4 regions of the Streptomyces dangxiongensis genome follow, and region 3 is predicted to be linked to each of the others. Evidence: riboswitches for the same ligand, from Rfam matches in the RefSeq annotation. Region 3 holds a riboswitch; each other region holds the start of a gene.
The links. A riboswitch is a leader RNA that binds a small molecule or an ion and turns the genes downstream of it on or off. The one in region 3 is predicted to bind cyclic di-AMP.
Positions count from the first base shown of each region.

Region 1: it holds a riboswitch for cyclic di-AMP, as region 3 does, so the genes downstream of both, D9753_RS14750 (transglycosylase SLT domain-containing protein) here and D9753_RS05065 (M23 family metallopeptidase) in region 3, are expected to answer to the same signal.
Region 2: it holds a riboswitch for cyclic di-AMP, as region 3 does, so the genes downstream of both, D9753_RS08860 (M23 family metallopeptidase) here and D9753_RS05065 (M23 family metallopeptidase) in region 3, are expected to answer to the same signal.
Region 4: it holds a riboswitch for cyclic di-AMP, as region 3 does, so the genes downstream of both, D9753_RS20970 (LysM peptidoglycan-binding domain-containing protein) here and D9753_RS05065 (M23 family metallopeptidase) in region 3, are expected to answer to the same signal.

Region 1 is NZ_CP033073.1:3,331,701-3,335,903, forward strand. Features, by position in the region: gene D9753_RS14745 (polyprenyl synthetase family protein) at 184-1,194, opposite strand; cyclic di-AMP (ydaO/yuaA leader) riboswitch at 1,783-1,965, shown strand; gene D9753_RS14750 (transglycosylase SLT domain-containing protein) at 1,969-2,454, shown strand; gene D9753_RS14755 (HAD family hydrolase) at 2,489-3,301, opposite strand; gene D9753_RS14760 (FAD-dependent oxidoreductase) at 3,571-4,203, opposite strand, start outside.
Region 2 is NZ_CP033073.1:1,997,340-2,001,542, reverse strand. Features, by position in the region: gene D9753_RS08870 (M16 family metallopeptidase) at 1-903, shown strand, start outside; gene D9753_RS08865 (M16 family metallopeptidase) at 900-2,288, shown strand; cyclic di-AMP (ydaO/yuaA leader) riboswitch at 2,520-2,679, shown strand; gene D9753_RS08860 (M23 family metallopeptidase) at 2,692-3,447, shown strand; gene D9753_RS08855 (GntR family transcriptional regulator) at 3,663-4,203, shown strand, end outside.
Region 3 is NZ_CP033073.1:1,165,624-1,169,826, reverse strand. Features, by position in the region: gene D9753_RS05085 (helix-turn-helix domain-containing protein) at 1-439, shown strand, start outside; gene D9753_RS05080 (DUF6126 family protein) at 436-558, shown strand; gene D9753_RS05075 (tyrosine-protein phosphatase) at 595-1,392, opposite strand; partial or broken gene D9753_RS37640 (alpha-galactosidase) at 1,562-1,865, shown strand; cyclic di-AMP (ydaO/yuaA leader) riboswitch at 2,189-2,346, shown strand; gene D9753_RS05065 (M23 family metallopeptidase) at 2,350-3,264, shown strand; gene D9753_RS05060 (SGNH/GDSL hydrolase family protein) at 3,517-4,203, shown strand, end outside.
Region 4 is NZ_CP033073.1:4,657,264-4,661,466, forward strand. Features, by position in the region: gene D9753_RS20960 (cytochrome P450 family protein) at 1-1,042, shown strand, start outside; gene D9753_RS20965 (LysM peptidoglycan-binding domain-containing protein) at 1,207-2,310, shown strand; cyclic di-AMP (ydaO/yuaA leader) riboswitch at 2,493-2,670, shown strand; gene D9753_RS20970 (LysM peptidoglycan-binding domain-containing protein) at 2,675-3,412, shown strand; gene eno (phosphopyruvate hydratase) at 3,744-4,203, shown strand, end outside.

The sequences.
Region 1 (4,203 bases), 2.2 Mb from region 3:
TCACCCGAATCGGTGAGGGAGTGGTGATTTCCGTAGTGACCATCTGACCAAATCGGCCGCGGGGAAGCGTCAGCCCTCGGGGCCAACTCCGTGTACGCCTGCGGTATGACATGCGAAGGCGGCATCTCCCCCGACCCGTAGGGGTCGTGCGGGAAGACGCCGCCCGAAGCGGGTCCGGCCGGTTCAGCCGGCGCGGTGCACCACCGCGTCGCACAGTTCGAGGAGCGCCGCCTTGGCGTCGCACTCCCGCAGTGGCGCCAGCGCGGCCCGCGCCTCCTCCGCGTACCGCACGGTGTCCCGGCGGGCCTGCTCCAGCGCGGGGTGCGCGCGCAGCGCGGTCAGCGCCTCGGCGTGCCGGGCGTCGTCGCTGAGGTCGGAGTCCAGCAGCGCGCAGAGGGCGAGGTCCTCGGTCAGGCCCAGCCGGGTGGCCCGCTCGCGCAGCCGGAGCACGGGGAGGGTGGGGATGCCCTCGCGCAGGTCGGTGCCCGGGGTCTTGCCGGACTCGTGGGAGTCCGAGGCGATGTCCAGGACGTCGTCGGCGAGCTGGAAGGCGACGCCGAGCCGTTCGCCGTACTGGGTGAGCACGTCGACGACCGTGTCGTCGGCACCGGACATCATCGCGCCGAACCGGCACGACACCGCCACCAGGGAGCCCGTCTTGCCGCCGAGCACGTCCAGGTAGTGCTCGACCGGGTCGCGGCCGTCCGAGGGGCCCGCGGTCTCCAGGATCTGGCCGGTGACCAGCCGTTCGAACGCGAGGGCCTGCACCCGGACCGCCTCGGGGCCGAGGTCGGCGAGGATCTGGGAGGCGCGGGCGAAGAGGAAGTCGCCGGTGAGGACCGCGACGGAGTTGCCCCAGCGCGTGTTGGCGCTGGCCACGCCGCGTCGCACGGCCGCCTCGTCCATGACGTCGTCGTGGTACAGCGTGGCCAGATGGGTCAGCTCCACGACCACGGCGGACGGTACGACACCGGGCGCGTAGGGGTCGCCGAACTGTGCCGCGAGCATCACGAGCAGCGGCCGGAACCGCTTCCCACCGGCCCGTACGAGGTGCTGCGCGGCCTCCGTGATGAACGGGACCTCACTCTTGGTGGCCTCGAGCAAGCCTTCCTCGACAGCCGTCAATCCGGCCTGGACATCGGCTTCCAGAGCCTGGTCCCGCACGCTCAGCCCGAACGGCCCGACGACGGTCACGAGGGGTCTCCTGTCTGCTGCTGTCTGCTGGCGATCACACGGTTTGTCGATAGGTCGCTGCCCTCACTCAACTCAGCGTATCCGGTCCTCTTTCGATCACCGATAGCGCCCACCGGTCCAGCCTGGGCGGTATCGGACCGGAACGGGCATGAGTGTGATCAGGTAGTAGGAAGGGACATTTATCGACTTAACGGCAATTCCGTACTCTGTCGTGACCTCTCCCCTCCTTCCGCCCGCCCCCTTTCGGCCACCCACCCGCACCCGTGGGTTCGACCGCGCCGCGGCCCGGATTCCTCCGTCGCCGGACTCCGGGGCGGGAATGCGCCGATTCCCTCTTGTCTGTTTTGCAGCAATTTGCCATTTAGTGAATTAGGTCACGCGCCGACCCGGCCGCCCCGCCCGTCCAAGCCCTCCCGAACCCTTGCCCCGTGGGCGAGTTGAGGATTGGCGACCGCAAAGGATCAAGTACCCCATACGACGTCGATCAAGGTCAAATGGTGCGTTGTGTGAACTCGGCACTTGTTCCCGACATGTGCTCTCGCATACGTTCCCGGCCGTCGGGCGGACGCCTAATCCTGCCGCCGCCCGCATCACCCATCGACGAACTCATTCGTACGGCAGGAGCGGGGGACCCAGGTAGGCCGCCGGACCGGAACGGCACACGCCGCGCCGGAACGGCTAGGGGTGAAGCCGTGCCTCCTTCAGGGCACGGCCGGGCGCCTCCCCGCCCGAACCCGACAGCTCACCTCGCAGGCGCCGGAGAGGAACATCGCCATGTCTGCCGTCGCTCAGCACCCCCGCACCCGCAACAGCCGCCTCGTCCGCGCCCTCACCGCCGCGGCCACCGGCGCCGCCGTCCTCGCCCTGCCGCTCATCGGCGCCACCGGCGCCGCCGCGGCCACCACCACCGCCACGAAGGCCACCACCCCCGCCGGCTACCCGAACACCCTCGACGGCTGGATCCGCGAGTCGCTCGCGATCATGGCGCAGAAGGGCATCCCGGGCACCTACAACGGCATCTACCGCAACATCATCCGCGAGTCGTCGGGCAACCCGTCCGCCATCAACCTGTGGGACTCCAACGCGGCAGCGGGCATCCCGTCCAAGGGCCTGCTCCAGGTCATCGACCCCACGTTCAACGCCTACCACGTGGCCGGAACGTCGTTCAACATCTACGACCCGGTCGCGAACATCACCGCCGCCTGCAACTACGCGGCCGCACGGTACGGCTCGATCGACAACGTCTTCGGGGCGTACTGACCGGCACCGGCGGCGGGCGCTGCTGACATCCCGGTCAGTCGGCCGGGAACAGTCTCTCGAGGACGACGGCGACACCGTCGTCCTCGTTCGACAGAGTGACCTCGTCCGCGACAGCCCGCAGTTCGGCGTGGGCGCCGGCCATCGCGACGCCGTGGCCCGCCCAGTCGAACATCGGGATGTCGTTGGGCATGTCACCGAAGGCGACGGCCCGTTCGGCGCCGATCCCCAGCCGCTCGGCGGCCAGCGCGAGCCCCGTCGCCTTGGTCACCCCGCTCGGCTGGAGCTCCACGGTCCCCGGCCCCGACATCGTGACCGTCGCCAGCGAGCCCACCACCGCACGCGCCACGGCCGCCAGCTCGTCGTCGGACAGGGCGGCATGACGCAGCAGCACCTTGCTGATGGGCGCGGACCACAGGTCGTCCCGCCGGCCGACCCGCAGCGCGGGCAGCGTCGGATGGGGCATCCGGTAGCCGGGCTCGATGAGTGTGAGCCCGTCCACGCCGTCCTGGTCGACCGCCGCGAAGACCTGCCCCACCTCCGCCTCGATCTTGCCGAGCGCGGTTTCCGCCAGCTCCCGGTCCAGCCGGACCGACCACAGCAGGCGGTCGGTCCCGGCGTCGTAGAGCTGCGCGCCCTGCCCGCACACCGCGAGCCCCGTGCGGCCGAGATCCGCCAGGAGCGGCCGTACCCGCGGGGCCGGGCGGCCCGTCACCACCAGGTGGCGGGCACCGGCCCACGCCACCCGCGCGAGCGCGGCGAGCGACCGGTCGGAGACGGTGTCGTCGCCGCGCAGCAGCGTCCCGTCCAGGTCGGTGGCGATCAGGGCGTACGCGGGGGTGGGTGCCATGATCAGAGAATACGGACACCGCACCCCGCCGACTCACCTGTCTCGTCCGGCACTTACCTGCTGACCGGCCCCGACCGGCCGGTTCCGGCCGGCCCCCGCGGGCTCCTGGACGCCGGTCCCCCAACCGGCTCCGGCACCGGCTGCCCGGACGAGGAGGAGCGGATCAGGACGGGGGTGGGACGGCCCCGGACGCAGGCGGCACGGCCCCGGACGGAGGCGAAAGGGCCCCTGGTGGAGGCGGAACCGGTGCCGGGCCCGGACGGAACGCCTCACCCGTGGGCCGCCGCCAGATGCCTCGCCAGGCGCGGGGAGGCGAACTCCGTCCCGCAGACGAAACGCATCACCGGGCCGTACGAGGAGGCCGCCGGCAGGCCGGTGAAGTACAGGCCCGGCACCGAGGAGACGTAGCCGGGGCCGAGTCTCGGCGTGCCACGGCTCACCGCGAGCCGGGTGCGCAGTCCGGGGCCGAGGAAGTCCATCGCCGCGAGGTCGACGCGGTAACCGGTGGCGGCGATGACGTGGTCGGCGGTGAGCCGCTCGGTCCGCCCGGCGTGGGTGCGGACGATGAGCACGGGACTGCCGTCCGGGGCCTCGGCGCCCACCACCCGCTCGACGTCCCGCACCCGCACACCGCTCTCGAAGCGCTCGCGCAGCCACCAGGCGCCGAGCGGGCCGAGGACCCGGCGGACCAGGTAATGACGGGTGGACTCGGGCAGGAAGCGGTACGGGTGCGGGTGATGGCTGAGCGCCCACAGCGACCAGGCGCGGCCGAACGGGGACCGGGGCCGGAACGCCGGCTGCCGCCAGGGCGGGCTGCCGAAAGCGACCCGCCCGCGTCCCCGGGCGACCACGCGCACGCGTGCACCCGCCTCGGCGGCGAGCGTCGCCGTCTCCAGCGCGGA
Region 2 (4,203 bases), 830 kb from region 3:
GAGGGCCACCCCTACCACCACACGCCGATCGGCTCGATGGCGGACCTGGACGCGGCCACCCTGGAGGACGCGCGCCGGTTCTTCCGCACCTACTACGCGCCGAACAACGCGGTGCTCTCCGTGGTCGGCGACATCGACCCCGAGCAGACCCTCGCCTGGGTCGAGAAGTACTTCGGTTCCATCGCCTCCCACGACGGCAAGCCCGAGCCCCGCGACGGTTCCCTGCCGGACGTCATCGGTGACCAGCTCCGCGAGGTCGTCGTGGAGGAGGTCCCCGCGCGCGCCCTGATGGCCGCCTACCGGCTGCCGCACGACGGCACGCGCGCGTGCGACGCGGCCGACCTCGCCCTGACCGTCCTCGGCGGCGGCGAGTCCTCCCGGCTGTACAACCGGCTGGTGCGCCGCGACCGTACGGCCGTCGCGGCCGGCTTCGGCCTGCTGCGCCTGGCCGGCGCGCCCTCGATGGGCTGGCTGGACGTGAAGACGTCCGGTGACGTCGAGGTGCCGGTCATCGAGGCCGCCATCGACGAGGAGCTGGCCCGGTTCGCCGAGGAGGGCCCCACGCCCGAGGAGATGGAGCGTGCCCAGGCCCAGCTCGAGCGCGAGTGGCTGGACCGGCTCGGCACGGTCGCGGGCCGCGCCGACGAACTGTGCCGGTACGCCGTCCTGTTCGGCGACCCGCAGCTCGCCCTCACCGCGGTGCGGCGCGTCCTGGAGGTGACCCCCGAGGAGGTGCGGGAGGTCGCCGAGGCACGCCTGCGCCCCGACAACCGCGCGGTCCTCGTCTACGAGCCGAAGTCCCCGCAGGCCGTCGAGGACACCGGGGTCCCCGAGGACCCGGAGCAGGAAGCGACCGTAGAGGCGGGCCGCGACGAGACCGAGAACGAGGAGACGGCCAAGTGACCGAGCTCGCCACCATGGAGTTCCACCCCCAGCCGCAGCCCGGTGAGGCCAGGCCCTGGGCCTTCCCGGCCCCCGAGCGCGGCACCCTCGGCAACGGCCTGACGGTGCTGCGCTGCCACCGCCCCGGCCAGCAGGTCGTCGCCGTGGAGGTGCTGCTGGACGCACCGCTGGACGCCGAGCCCGCCGGCCTGGACGGCGTCGCCACGATCATGGCGCGGGCCTTCTCGGAGGGTACCGACAGGCACTCGGCCGAGGAGTTCGCCGCCGAGCTGGAGCGCGCGGGCGCCACGCTCGACGCGCACGCCGACCACCCCGGCGTCCGGCTCGGCCTGGAGGTCCCGGCCTCCCGCCTGGCCAGGGGCCTCGGCCTGCTCGCCGACGCCCTGCGCGCGCCCGCCTTCGCCGAGAGCGAGGTCGAGCGGCTGGTCCGCAACCGCCTGGACGAGATCCCGCACGAGCTGGCCAGTCCGGCGCGCCGGGCCGCCAAGGAACTCTCCAGGGAGCTGTTCCCGGCGACCTCGCGCATGTCCCGCCCGCGCCAGGGCACCGAGGAGACGGTCGGGAAGATCGACGCGGCGGCCGTACGCGCCTTCTACGACCGCCATGTGCGGCCCGCCACGGCCACCGTGGTCGTCGTCGGCGACCTGACCGGCACCGACCTGGACGCGCTGCTCGCCGACACCCTGGGCGCCTGGACCGGCACCCCGGGCGAGCCCCGTCCCGTGCCGCCGGTGACCGCCGACGACGCCGGGCGCGTGATCGTCGTGGACCGGCCCGGTGCCGTCCAGACGCAGCTGCTCATCGGCCGCGTCGGGGCCGACCGGCACGACCGGGTCTGGCCCGCCCAGGTGCTCGGCACGTACTGCCTCGGCGGCACCCTCACCTCCCGCCTGGACCGCGTCCTGCGCGAGGAGAAGGGCTACACCTACGGCGTGCGCGCCTTCGGTCAGGTCCTGCGTTCGGCGCCGGACGGCACGGGCGCGGCGATGCTCGCCATCAGCGGCTCGGTGGACACGCCGAACACCGGCCCCGCGCTGGAGGACCTGTGCGAGGTCCTGCGCACGCTCGCGGCGGAGGGCCTGACCGACGCCGAGCGGGACGTCGCCGTGCAGAACCTCGTCGGCGTGGCGCCGCTGAAGTACGAGACCGCCGCGGCCGTCGCGAGCACGCTGGCCGACCAGGTCGAGCAGCACCTGCCCGACGACTTCCAGGCGACGCTGTATCAGCGGCTGGCCGCCACGGGCACGGTGGAGGCCACCGCGGCCGTCGTGAACGCCTTCCCGGTGGACCGCCTGGTGACGGTCCTCGTCGGTGACGCGTCCCGGATCAAGGCGCCGGTCGAGGCGCTCGGCATCGGCGAAGTCACCGTCGTCGCCGCGGAGTAGAGGCACCGGCGGACACGTCGGCGCTACGCGCGCGTGGGGCCCTGCCGACCTACGGGTCGTCAGGGCCCCTGCTGTTCCACTCGTTCACTCAGATGCCCGTTTTGGGGCGGAGGTTGCCTGTCTGCCGTGTGGGATGCGCTACAAAATCCCGGATCTGTTTGAGGAGTCGAAGGGGGCCGCCGTACCGTCATGCGGGCTGTTCGTCAGGCACTGCGCCGCACCCGCGGCACCGGACAGTCATCGCCGAGTCCCCGTAGGCGCGAGCCAGGGGAGCCGGGGACCCACCGTCCCTGGGGTGAATCGGGCGCCCGCGCGTGAGCGAGGGGGCCCGTAGGAGACCTTCCTGCTCCGAACCCGTCAGCTAACCCGGTAGGCGAGAGGGAAGGAAAGGACCAGCCACTTCATGGCGTTCATGTGCGCCCCCGGGAAGCACCGCAAGCCCGGTCGGGTCAAGCGCACCACCGCTCAGGCGGCCGGCGTCGCGGCCCTCACCACCACCGGTGTCATCGGCACCCTCGCCGCGTCCCCGGCGCTCGCCGCCGACAGCTCCGTGGAGCAGACCGGTCTCACGCCGGTCCTCACCGTGAACGACGACGTCGCCCAGCAGATCGACGCGCAGGCCGCCGCCCAGCAGCAGGCCGCCGAGCGGAAGGCGGCCGAGGCGGCCGCGGAGAAGGCGGCCGCCAAGAGGGCCGAGGAGGTCCGCGAGGCGCGGATCCGCGCCGCCCGCGAGGCCGAGCGCAAGCGGCTGAACGCCTTCGTCATCCCGATCGCGCAGTCGTATGTCTCCACTGGCTACCAGGCCAGCAGTTCCCTGTGGTCCTCCGGTTCGCACACCGGCGTCGACTTCCACGCGGCCAGCGGCACCTCGGTCCACGCGGTGGGTTCCGGCACGGTCGTCTCCACGGGCTGGGGCGGTGCGTACGGCAACCAGATCGTGATCCGGATGGCCGACGGCATGTACACCCAGTACGGCCACCTGTCGTCCATCGGTGTCACGGTGGGCCAGCAGGTCGTCCCGGGGCAGCAGATCGGCCTGTCGGGCGCGACCGGCAACGTCACCGGCCCGCACCTGCACTTCGAGGCCCGTACGACCCCCGACTACGGCTCGGACATCGACCCCGTCGCCTACCTGCGCAAGCACGGCGTGAACGTCTGACCGGACGGCCGCCCGCACGGCATCCGAAGCCCCGGCTCACCGAGCCGGGGCTTTCGCCTTTTTCGGTGGTTCTCTTCCGGTGTCCGCCGGACCCGCTGACCAAAAAATATTCATGGATGACGCCCTGCCGTCGGAAATTCGGGTCCCTTGGAATAGAGTCGCGGGAACACGCGTCCATCGTCGGCGTTTCACGGGAATTAAGGCGGAGGTCGGTCATGCGTATTCCGGCGCACTCGGTGTGCACCGCTGTCCGGGACGACATCGTCGCCGGTGTCCACGAGCGCGGCAGCCGCCTCACCGAGGAAGTTTTGGCCCGCCGCTACGGCGTCTCGCGCGTCCCCGTCCGCGAGGCCCTGCGCACCCTGGAGGCGGAGGGCTTCGTGGTGACGCGCCGGCACGCGGGCGCGTGCGTGGCCGAACCGACCGAGCAGGAGGCCGCCGACCTGCTGGAGATGCGGCTGCTGCTGGAGCCGCTGGGAGCCGCCCGGGCCGCGCAGCGGCGCACCGAGGCCCACCTGAAGGTGTTGCGCGGACTGGTCCGGCTGGGGCAGGAGCGGGCCAGGAGGGGTGGCAGCGAGGATCTGCGCGCGCTGGGCGGCTGGTTCCACGAGACGCTCGCCCAGGCGTCCGGCAGCCCCTCGCTGACCTCGGTGCTCACCCTGCTGCGGCACAAGATCGCCTGGATGTACGCGGTGGCGACGCCGCTCGGCCCGGTGGAGTCGTGGGCGGAGCACGGGGCGATCGTGGACGCGGTGG
Region 3 (4,203 bases):
GCTCCTCGCGCTCGCCCGTATCTACGGTACGACCGTCTCCGAGCTGCTCGGCGAGACGGTCGCCGACCGGGACGCGATCGTGCGGGCCGCCGACATGGAGCCCACGCGGGCGGGCGGATGGACGTACACGCAGGCCGGAGCCTCCGGCCGCGGCATGCAGGCCCTGCGGGTGCGCGTGCCCCACGGCTCGCAGGGCGACATCGTGCGCGTCCATCCCGGGGAGGAGTGGCTGTACGTCCTGAGGGGGCGGCTGCGGCTGCGGCTCGGCGACACGGCGCATCTGCTAGCCCCCGGCGACAGCGCCCACTTCGACTCCCTCACCCCGCACCGCCTCGCCGCCGAGGACCAGGACGGCGTCGAGCTGCTGTTCGTCCACACCCTGTTGCAGAGTCCCACGGCCACGCTGTGCCTGGGGCCGCTGACCGGAGAGCTGCCATGAGCGACTTCGAGACGAAGTTCCCCCGATCCCTGTGGATCCGGCTGATCATCTACATCGCCCTCGGGCATGTCCTGGCCGCGTTCCTGTACCTGCTGTTCACGGTGGGCGCCAAGTCGTGAGCCGCCGGGCGCCCACCGCCGGGCCGGTGTTACCGGTCAGTCCAGCAGGCGCTCGCGGAGCCGTTCCCGGGTCCCGGGGGAGAGGTCCAGGCCCTGGCGCAGGTAGGTGTCGACGTCCCCCCAGGTCTCCTCGATGCTCTCGAACGCCGCTTCCAGGTACTCGGCGCGGGCGTCGAAGAGCGGGTCGAGCAGCTCCATGACCTCGGGCGTGTACGCGGAGTCCGCGCTGCCGCTGCGACGGACCTTGTAGCGGCGGTGCGTGGCGTTGGACTCCAGGTAGTCCGCGACGACGGCGTCCCGCTCCACCCCCAGGGCGAGGAGTGTCACCGCTATGGAGATGCCCGCGCGGTCCTTGCCGGCCGCACAGTGCATCAACGCGGGCACGCTGTCGTCGGCGAGCGCGTGCAGTACCCGGGAGTGCTCGGCGGTGCGCTCCCTGACGATCTTCCGGTAGGAGGCGATCATCCGGGCCGCTCCCTTGCCGTCGTCCAGGATCGCGCGGAGCTGGTCGAGGTCGCCGTCCCGGACCATCGTCCAGAACTCGGCGCCGTCCGCCGGGTCGCTCAGCGGCAGGTTCACGTTCCGCACGCCGGGCAGCTCGACGTCGGGGCCCTCCAGCCGCTGGTCCGCCGTGTTGCGGAAGTCGAACACCGTGTGCAGGCCCAGGGAGGCGAGGAACGCCGCGTCGTCCTCGGTCGCGTGCGCCAGATGCCCGCTGCGGAACAGCACGCCGTAGCGCACCCGCCGTCCGTCCGTGGTGGGCAGCCCGCCCACGTCACGGAAATTGCGCACTCCGGCCAGCTCCGGCTCGGTCGACGGGACCTGCTGCGTCACGGGGGCTCCTCCCGGTCGGCCCCGCCGGCGCGGCTCACCGGCGGGCACTCCGACGACCATACGACATCGATTTCCCCAGGCGACCAGTTGTCCACAGGCATGGTCACGCCGTCCGGCGCCCTCGATGATGTCGGTGTCTGAGCGGGACCGTGACATCTGTGAGGTCTCGATGGCGGACATCGCCGAAGACGGTCGTACGTGGCTCCTGTCGGGCCCCCGCAGCAGTTACGCCCCGCACCTCACCGACGCCGGCGAACTGCTCCGTCTGCACTGGGGCCGCGGATCGTCCCCGCCGACGCCGAAGCCCTCGCGGTCGACCCGCTGTCCGTCCACCGGCCCTTCGAGTCCCCGCTCGACGGCCGGGAGGAGCATCCCGTCGAGGCGGCCCCCGCTCCGTCCGCCCCGCCCTGTCCGTGCGCACCGACGAGCGGCGCGGCACCGAGTGGCGTTCCGTGGCGTACGACACTTCCGGCCGCGTCGCGTCTGAGTCGTGTGCCCGAATTGCGACTCTGTGCACAACTCGCAGCGGAAGGGGTGGATATGGGAAGGCCTCGCGTGATCAGCGTCATATCCGTGACCGTGCGTCGCGTGGCATGTCCACGTAATAGCGCTAAGGGCGGGGGAATTTCGAGGGACGGGGGAGAGGGAAATGCACGCAGGGTGACGATGAGTTCCCGTATCCCGTCACCCGAAACACGAACAGCGGGAACCAGGTGCTTGTTTCCTCACGTCCCGCTCGCTTACGTTCACCACCAATCCGGACGGAACGCCGAATCCTGCCGCCGCCCGGAGCCCCACACTTGACCCGCGTCCGGCAGGAGCGGGGGACCCACCAGGTACGACTGCCTGTCCCGGTCTCCGCGACAGGCTATGGGGTGCAGCCGTGCAGCACACGGCCGGGCAGCTCCAGCCCGAACCCGACAGCTGACCTCGCAGGCGCCGGAGAGGAACCGAGTTATGCCCGCCAAGGGTAAGCACCGACGCCCCAAGCCCCAGCGTTTCTCCCGTTCCCTCGCCGCCGCCGGAACCGGCGGTGCCGCACTGGCCCTCCCGCTGATCGGGGCCACCGGCGCACACGCCGCGCAGGCCGCGGCCCCCGAGCATGCCGTGTCCGGCAAGACCGTGCAGTCCCTCCCGGACACGGCGGACAAGACCGCCGCGCGGTCCGGCCCGGAGCTGCGCACCTACACGGTCCGCAGCGGTGACTACCTCTCGAAGATCGCCGGCGAGCAGCGTGTCAGCGGCGGCTGGCAGCGGCTCTACGACGACAACCGGCAGGCCGTCGGCGCCGATCCGTCGCTGATCCACCCGGGCCTGAAGCTCAGCCTCGGCGGAAAGGCCGCGCAGACCCGCACCGAGTCCGCGACCCCGCGGCACGCCCCGGCAGCCCCGAACTCCACCCGGTCCGCCCCGGCCAGGCAGTCCGCCCCGGCCTCCGAATCCGCCTCCACGCCCACCTCCGCCGGTTACACCCTCCCGGTGGCCGGCGCGGTCACCGGCACCGGCTACCGCGTGGCCGGCGGCATGTGGTCCAGCGGCTACCACACCGGAGTCGACTTCGTCGTCCCGACCGGCACGCCCCTGAAGGCCGTCGCCGCGGGCACCGTCGTCTCCGCCGGCTGGGGCGGCGCGTACGGCAACCAGGTCGTCATCCGGCTGAACGACGGCTACTACGCCCAGTACGGCCACCTCTCGCACCTCTCCGTCTCGGCCGGCCAGAGCGTCACCCCGGGCCAGCCGATAGGCCTGTCCGGCGCCACCGGCAACGTGACCGGCCCGCACCTGCACTTCGAGATCCGCACCACGCCGGCCTACGGCTCCGACATCGACCCGGTCGGCTACCTCCGCCGGCACGGCCTCGCCGTGGGCTGACACCGCGCCCCTCCCGCACCACCCGCCCGACACGCCGCCGAAGGCCGGACCCCGATCCAGGGGCCCGGCCTTCGACGTTCCGGTTGCGGGGCGTTCAACGCACCTGACGGCGGCCCTATTCCGTGGTTGGCGGATTCTTTAGGAGTGGCTCATCTCACCGTTCGTCAACCCCCGCTTACGGTCGCGTAGGTCACATCCGAAGGTGAATCATGGTCCGACGTGGAAGACGATTCGAAGAATGACAACAGATCAGTGATCGGGTCGTACGTGGCGGTGGGGGACAGCTTCACCGAGGGCGTCGGCGACCCCGGCCCCGACGGAGCGTTCGTGGGCTGGGCCGACCGGTTCGCGGTACTGCTCGCCGACCGGCGTCCCGAGGGCGACTTCCAGTACACCAATCTCGCCGTGCGCGGCAAACTGCTGGACCAGGTCATGGCGGTCCAGCTCCCCAGGGCCGTCGAACTGGCCCCGGACCTGGTCTCCTTCTGCGCGGGCGGCAACGACATCATCCGCCCGGGCACCGACCCGGACGAGGTGGCCGAGCGCTTCGAACGCGCCGTGGCCCGGCTGACCGAGGCCGTCGGCACGGTGCTGGTGACGACCGGTTTCGACACCCGCGGCGTGCCCGTGCTCAAGCACCTGCGCGGCAAGATAGCCACGTACAACGGACACGTCCGCGCCATCGCCGACCGGTACGGCTGCCCCGTGCTCGACCTGTGGTCCCTCAGGTCCGTGCAGGACCGCAGGGCCTGGGACCGCGACCGGCTGCACCTCTCGCCCGAGGGGCACACGCGCGTGGCGCTGCGGGCCGGGCAGGTCCTCGGCCTGGACGTCCCGGCCGACCCAGAGCAGCCGTGGCCGCCGCTGCCGCCCCGGGGCACCCTGGACATCCGCCGCGACGACGTGCACTGGGCCCGCGAGCACCTCGTCCCCTGGATC
Region 4 (4,203 bases), 3.5 Mb from region 3:
CGCCAGGGGCAAGACCGGCATCCCGGGCGAGCGCAAGGCCGAACTGATGACGCACCTGCTGAACATCGATCCCCCGGACCACACCCGGCTGCGCAGACTGGTCAGCAAGGCGTTCACACCGCGCCGGGTCGCCGAGTTCGCACCCCGGGTGCAGGAGCTGACCGACCACCTCATCGACCGGTTCGCGACGACGGGATCCGCCGACCTCATCCACGACTTCGCCTTCCCGCTGCCCATCTACGCCATCTGCGACCTGCTCGGCGTTCCGCGCGAGGACCAGGACGACTTCCGGGACTGGGCGGGCATGATGATCCGGCACGGCGGCGGGCCCCGGGGCGGGGTCGCCCGGTCGGTGAAGAAGATGCGCGGCTATCTCGCCGAGCTGATCCACCGCAAGCGCGCGGCGCTGCCCGCCGAAGCGGCGCCCGGCGAGGACCTGATCTCCGGCCTGATCCGCGCCTCCGACCACGGCGAGCACCTCACCGAGAACGAGGCCGCCGCGATGGCCTTCATCCTGCTGTTCGCCGGCTTCGAGACGACGGTCAACCTCATCGGCAACGGCACCTACGCCCTGCTCACCCACCCCGGGCAGCGCCGGCTGCTCCAGGAGTCCCTGGTGCGCGGGGAAGGGGACCTGCTGGAGACCGGCGTGGAGGAACTGCTCCGCTACGACGGCCCGGTGGAGCTGGCCACCTGGCGGTTCGCGACCGAGCCGCTCACCGTCGGCGGGCAGGACATCGCGCCGGGCGATCCGGTGCTCGTCGTCCTCGCCGCGGCCGACCGGGACCCGGAGCGGTTCGACGGCCCGGACGTGCTCGACCTCGCCCGCCGCGACAACCAGCACCTCGGCTACGGCCACGGCATCCACTACTGCCTCGGCGCGCCGCTCGCCCGGCTGGAGGGTCAGACCGCGCTCGCCACCCTGCTCACCCGCCTGCCCGACCTGCGTCTAGCCGCGGACCCGGCCGAGCTGCGCTGGCGCGGCGGGCTCATCATGCGTGGCCTGCGCACCCTGCCTGTGGAGTTCACGCCCACCGCCTGAGGGCCGCCGTCGCACGGGAAATGACGGACGTTCAACTCTGTGATCTTCACGTGATCTGTGCGGCATTAACTTGTGACAAGCGATCGTCTGCCGATACGTTCACCCCTCAGCGCGGCGGGCACCGTTCGCCGTGCCGGTCCTGCTGTCGCTCGAAAGGCTCCTGCATGCTCTCCGGGAACGGCCGACACCGTCGCCCCCGTCAGGCTCCGGCCCTCCTCGTCGCGGCCGGCGTGACCGGTTCCGCCATCGCCATTCCGCTCCTCGGCGCGGCGGGCGCCCACGCGGCCGACGGCACCACTTGGGACAAGGTCGCCGAATGCGAGAGCGGCGGCTCCTGGAGCGCGGACACCGGCAACGGGTACTTCGGCGGCCTCCAGATCTCGCAGGACGACTGGGCCAAGTACGGCGGCACCCAGTACGCGGCCAGCGCCGACCAGGCCAGCCGCTCCCAGCAGATCGCCGTCGCCGAGAAGATCCTCGCCACCAAGGGCACCACACCGTGGGCCACCTGCGCCCTGCTGTCCGGGCTGACCTCGAACTCGGGCTCGGTGGACGTCGACACGGGCGTCGGCGGCTCCGGAGGGTCGGGTGACACCGGTGGCACCGATGACACCGGGGGCTCGTCCGGCACGTCGGACTCGACCGGCACGACCGGCTCGACCGGCACCTCCGACGGTTCCGGTACTTCCGGCACGTCCGGTTCGCCGGATTCGCCGTCCTCCACCGGTACCGGTTCGGACACCGGCTCCGGCTCCGGCGCCGGTTCCTCCTCGGGCACGGCCACCACGCCGAGCGCGAAGCCGGGCAAGGGCGCGGGCAGGACCACCGGTTCCACCGGGACCGACACTCCCAAGTCCGACAAGTCCGCCCCGTCGGACATCGGAGCCGGAGCCTCACAGGGGGTGGACGGCTCGCCCACGGCAACCCCGGATGCCGGCAATCAGGACAATCCCCAGCAGGCCGCCGGTTCCTGGAGCCTGGTCGACACCGGCAGCCTCGGCGCGGCCGGGCGTCATCGCGGCACGAGTGCGGACGAAAGTGCGACAAACGGTCAAAGTCCCGCACTGTCCGGCCGGCACGCCACCCGGGAGTCGGACACCTACACGATCCGCGCGGGCGACTCCCTGGCCTCCATCGCCGACTCCCTTGAGGTCGACGGAGGATGGCGGGTGCTCTATGCCGGCAACAAGAAGGCCATCGGCACCGACCCGAACCGCATCACTGCCGGTCAGACCCTCGAAGTCGGGGACGAAACGGGCGCCGAATAGGGGAAATTGACGCCTCATTTGGCGCTTGATGTCCGTTTTGGCGAAAGTGTGGGATGAGTCTCAGAAGCCCTGATCGTCTTTGAAATTCCGTGGATCACGTGTCTACGGTCGAGATCGCTCGTCACCACGAGCCCCGGCAGTCGCAACGCCGAATCCTGCCAGCGGTTGCCCGGGAACAGTCGTCGCGTCAAGCGCCGCAGGCAGGAGCGGGGGACCCAAGGTAAGTGCCGGGACCAGCAGTTGAAGAGGCTGGCACCGGCTGGGGGTGAAGCCGCACCTCGCACACAGCGAGGGTGCGGCCGGGCAACTCAACCGGCCCGAACCCGACAGCTCACCTCGCAGGCGTCGGTGAGGGGATAGATTCATGCTGTTTTCCGCCAAGGGCAAGCACCGTCGTCCGTCCAAGGCCGTTCGCGCCATCACGCTCGCCGGTGTCACCGGCGCCGCCGTCGCCGCCCCGCTGATGGCGACCGGCACCGCCTCCGCCGCCACCTCCTCCGAGTGGGACGCCGTCGCCCAGTGCGAGTCCGGTGGCAACTGGTCCATCAACACCGGCAACGGCTACTACGGCGGCCTTCAGTTCTCCGCCTCCACCTGGGCCGCGTACGGCGGCACGCAGTACGCCGCCACCGCCGACAAGGCCGGCAAGGCGCAGCAGATCGCCGTGGCCGAAAAGGTGCTGGCCGCGCAGGGCAAGGGTGCCTGGCCGGTCTGCGGCACGGGCCTGTCGGGCGCGTCCTCCGGCGGTTCCGCCCCGACCACCACTTCGGACTCGGCCGGCACCAGCACCTCGGGCTCGGCCGGCACCACCACCCGCTCCGCCGACCAGCAGGCCGCCTCCCGCTCCGCCGAGCGCCCGGCCGCGTCCGCGAGCCAGACCCCGAGCCCGAGTCAGAACAAGAGCAAGACCGTCACCACCCCGACCGGCAAGACGGTCAAGAAGGGCGACGGCGAGTACAAGGTCGTCACCGGCGACACGCTCAGCTCCATCGCCACCGCGCAGCACGTGCGGGGCGGCTGGGCGAAGCTGTTCGAGCTGAACAAGGACGTCGTCGAGGACGCCAACCTCATCTACCCAGGTCAGCAGCTGCACCTGAAGTGACACCCCGGCTCCGCACGGAGCCGCAGCCCCCTCGCGGCCCGGCCCCCATGCCGAGCGCCTCGTGAGGGGGTCCCCGTCCCCACGGGCTCCCCGCCCGGTGCGTGTTCCCCCGTACGCACCGGGCGGGGCTTTCTGCTGTCGGCGGCCCTTTTCGCGGAGCCCGTTGCCCCAAGCTCTTTGTTTCGACAAGAAACAAAAGTACGGTCGCCTTGTCCACGGGACGGTCGGTCGGTGGCCGACGGCCCCTGGACGGTTAGGCTCTAGTCGCAAGGCACAGCCGTAAGGCACACAGCCCCGCACTTCCAGCGTCACATCCAAGAAGGAGATGCTCGTGCCGTCCATCGACGTCGTCGTAGCCCGGGAAATCCTGGACTCCCGAGGCAACCCCACGGTCGAGGTCGAGGTCGGCCTCGACGACGGCAGCACGGGTCGTGCCGCCGTTCCCTCCGGCGCCTCGACCGGCGCCTTCGAGGCCATCGAGCTGCGCGACGGTGACCCGAACCGCTACCAGGGCAAGGGCGTCGAGAAGGCCGTCCTCGCCGTGATCGAGCAGATCGGCCCGGAGCTGGTCGGCTACGACGCCACCGAGCAGCGCCTGATCGACCAGGCCATGTTCGACCTGGACGCCACCGACAACAAGGGCTCCCTCGGCGCCAACGCCATCCTCGGCGTCTCGCTCGCCGTCGCCCACGCCGCCTCCGAGGCCAGCGACCTGCCGCTCTTCCGCTACCTGGGCGGCCCGAACGCGCACCTGCTGCCGGTGCCGATGATGAACATCCTGAACGGCGGCT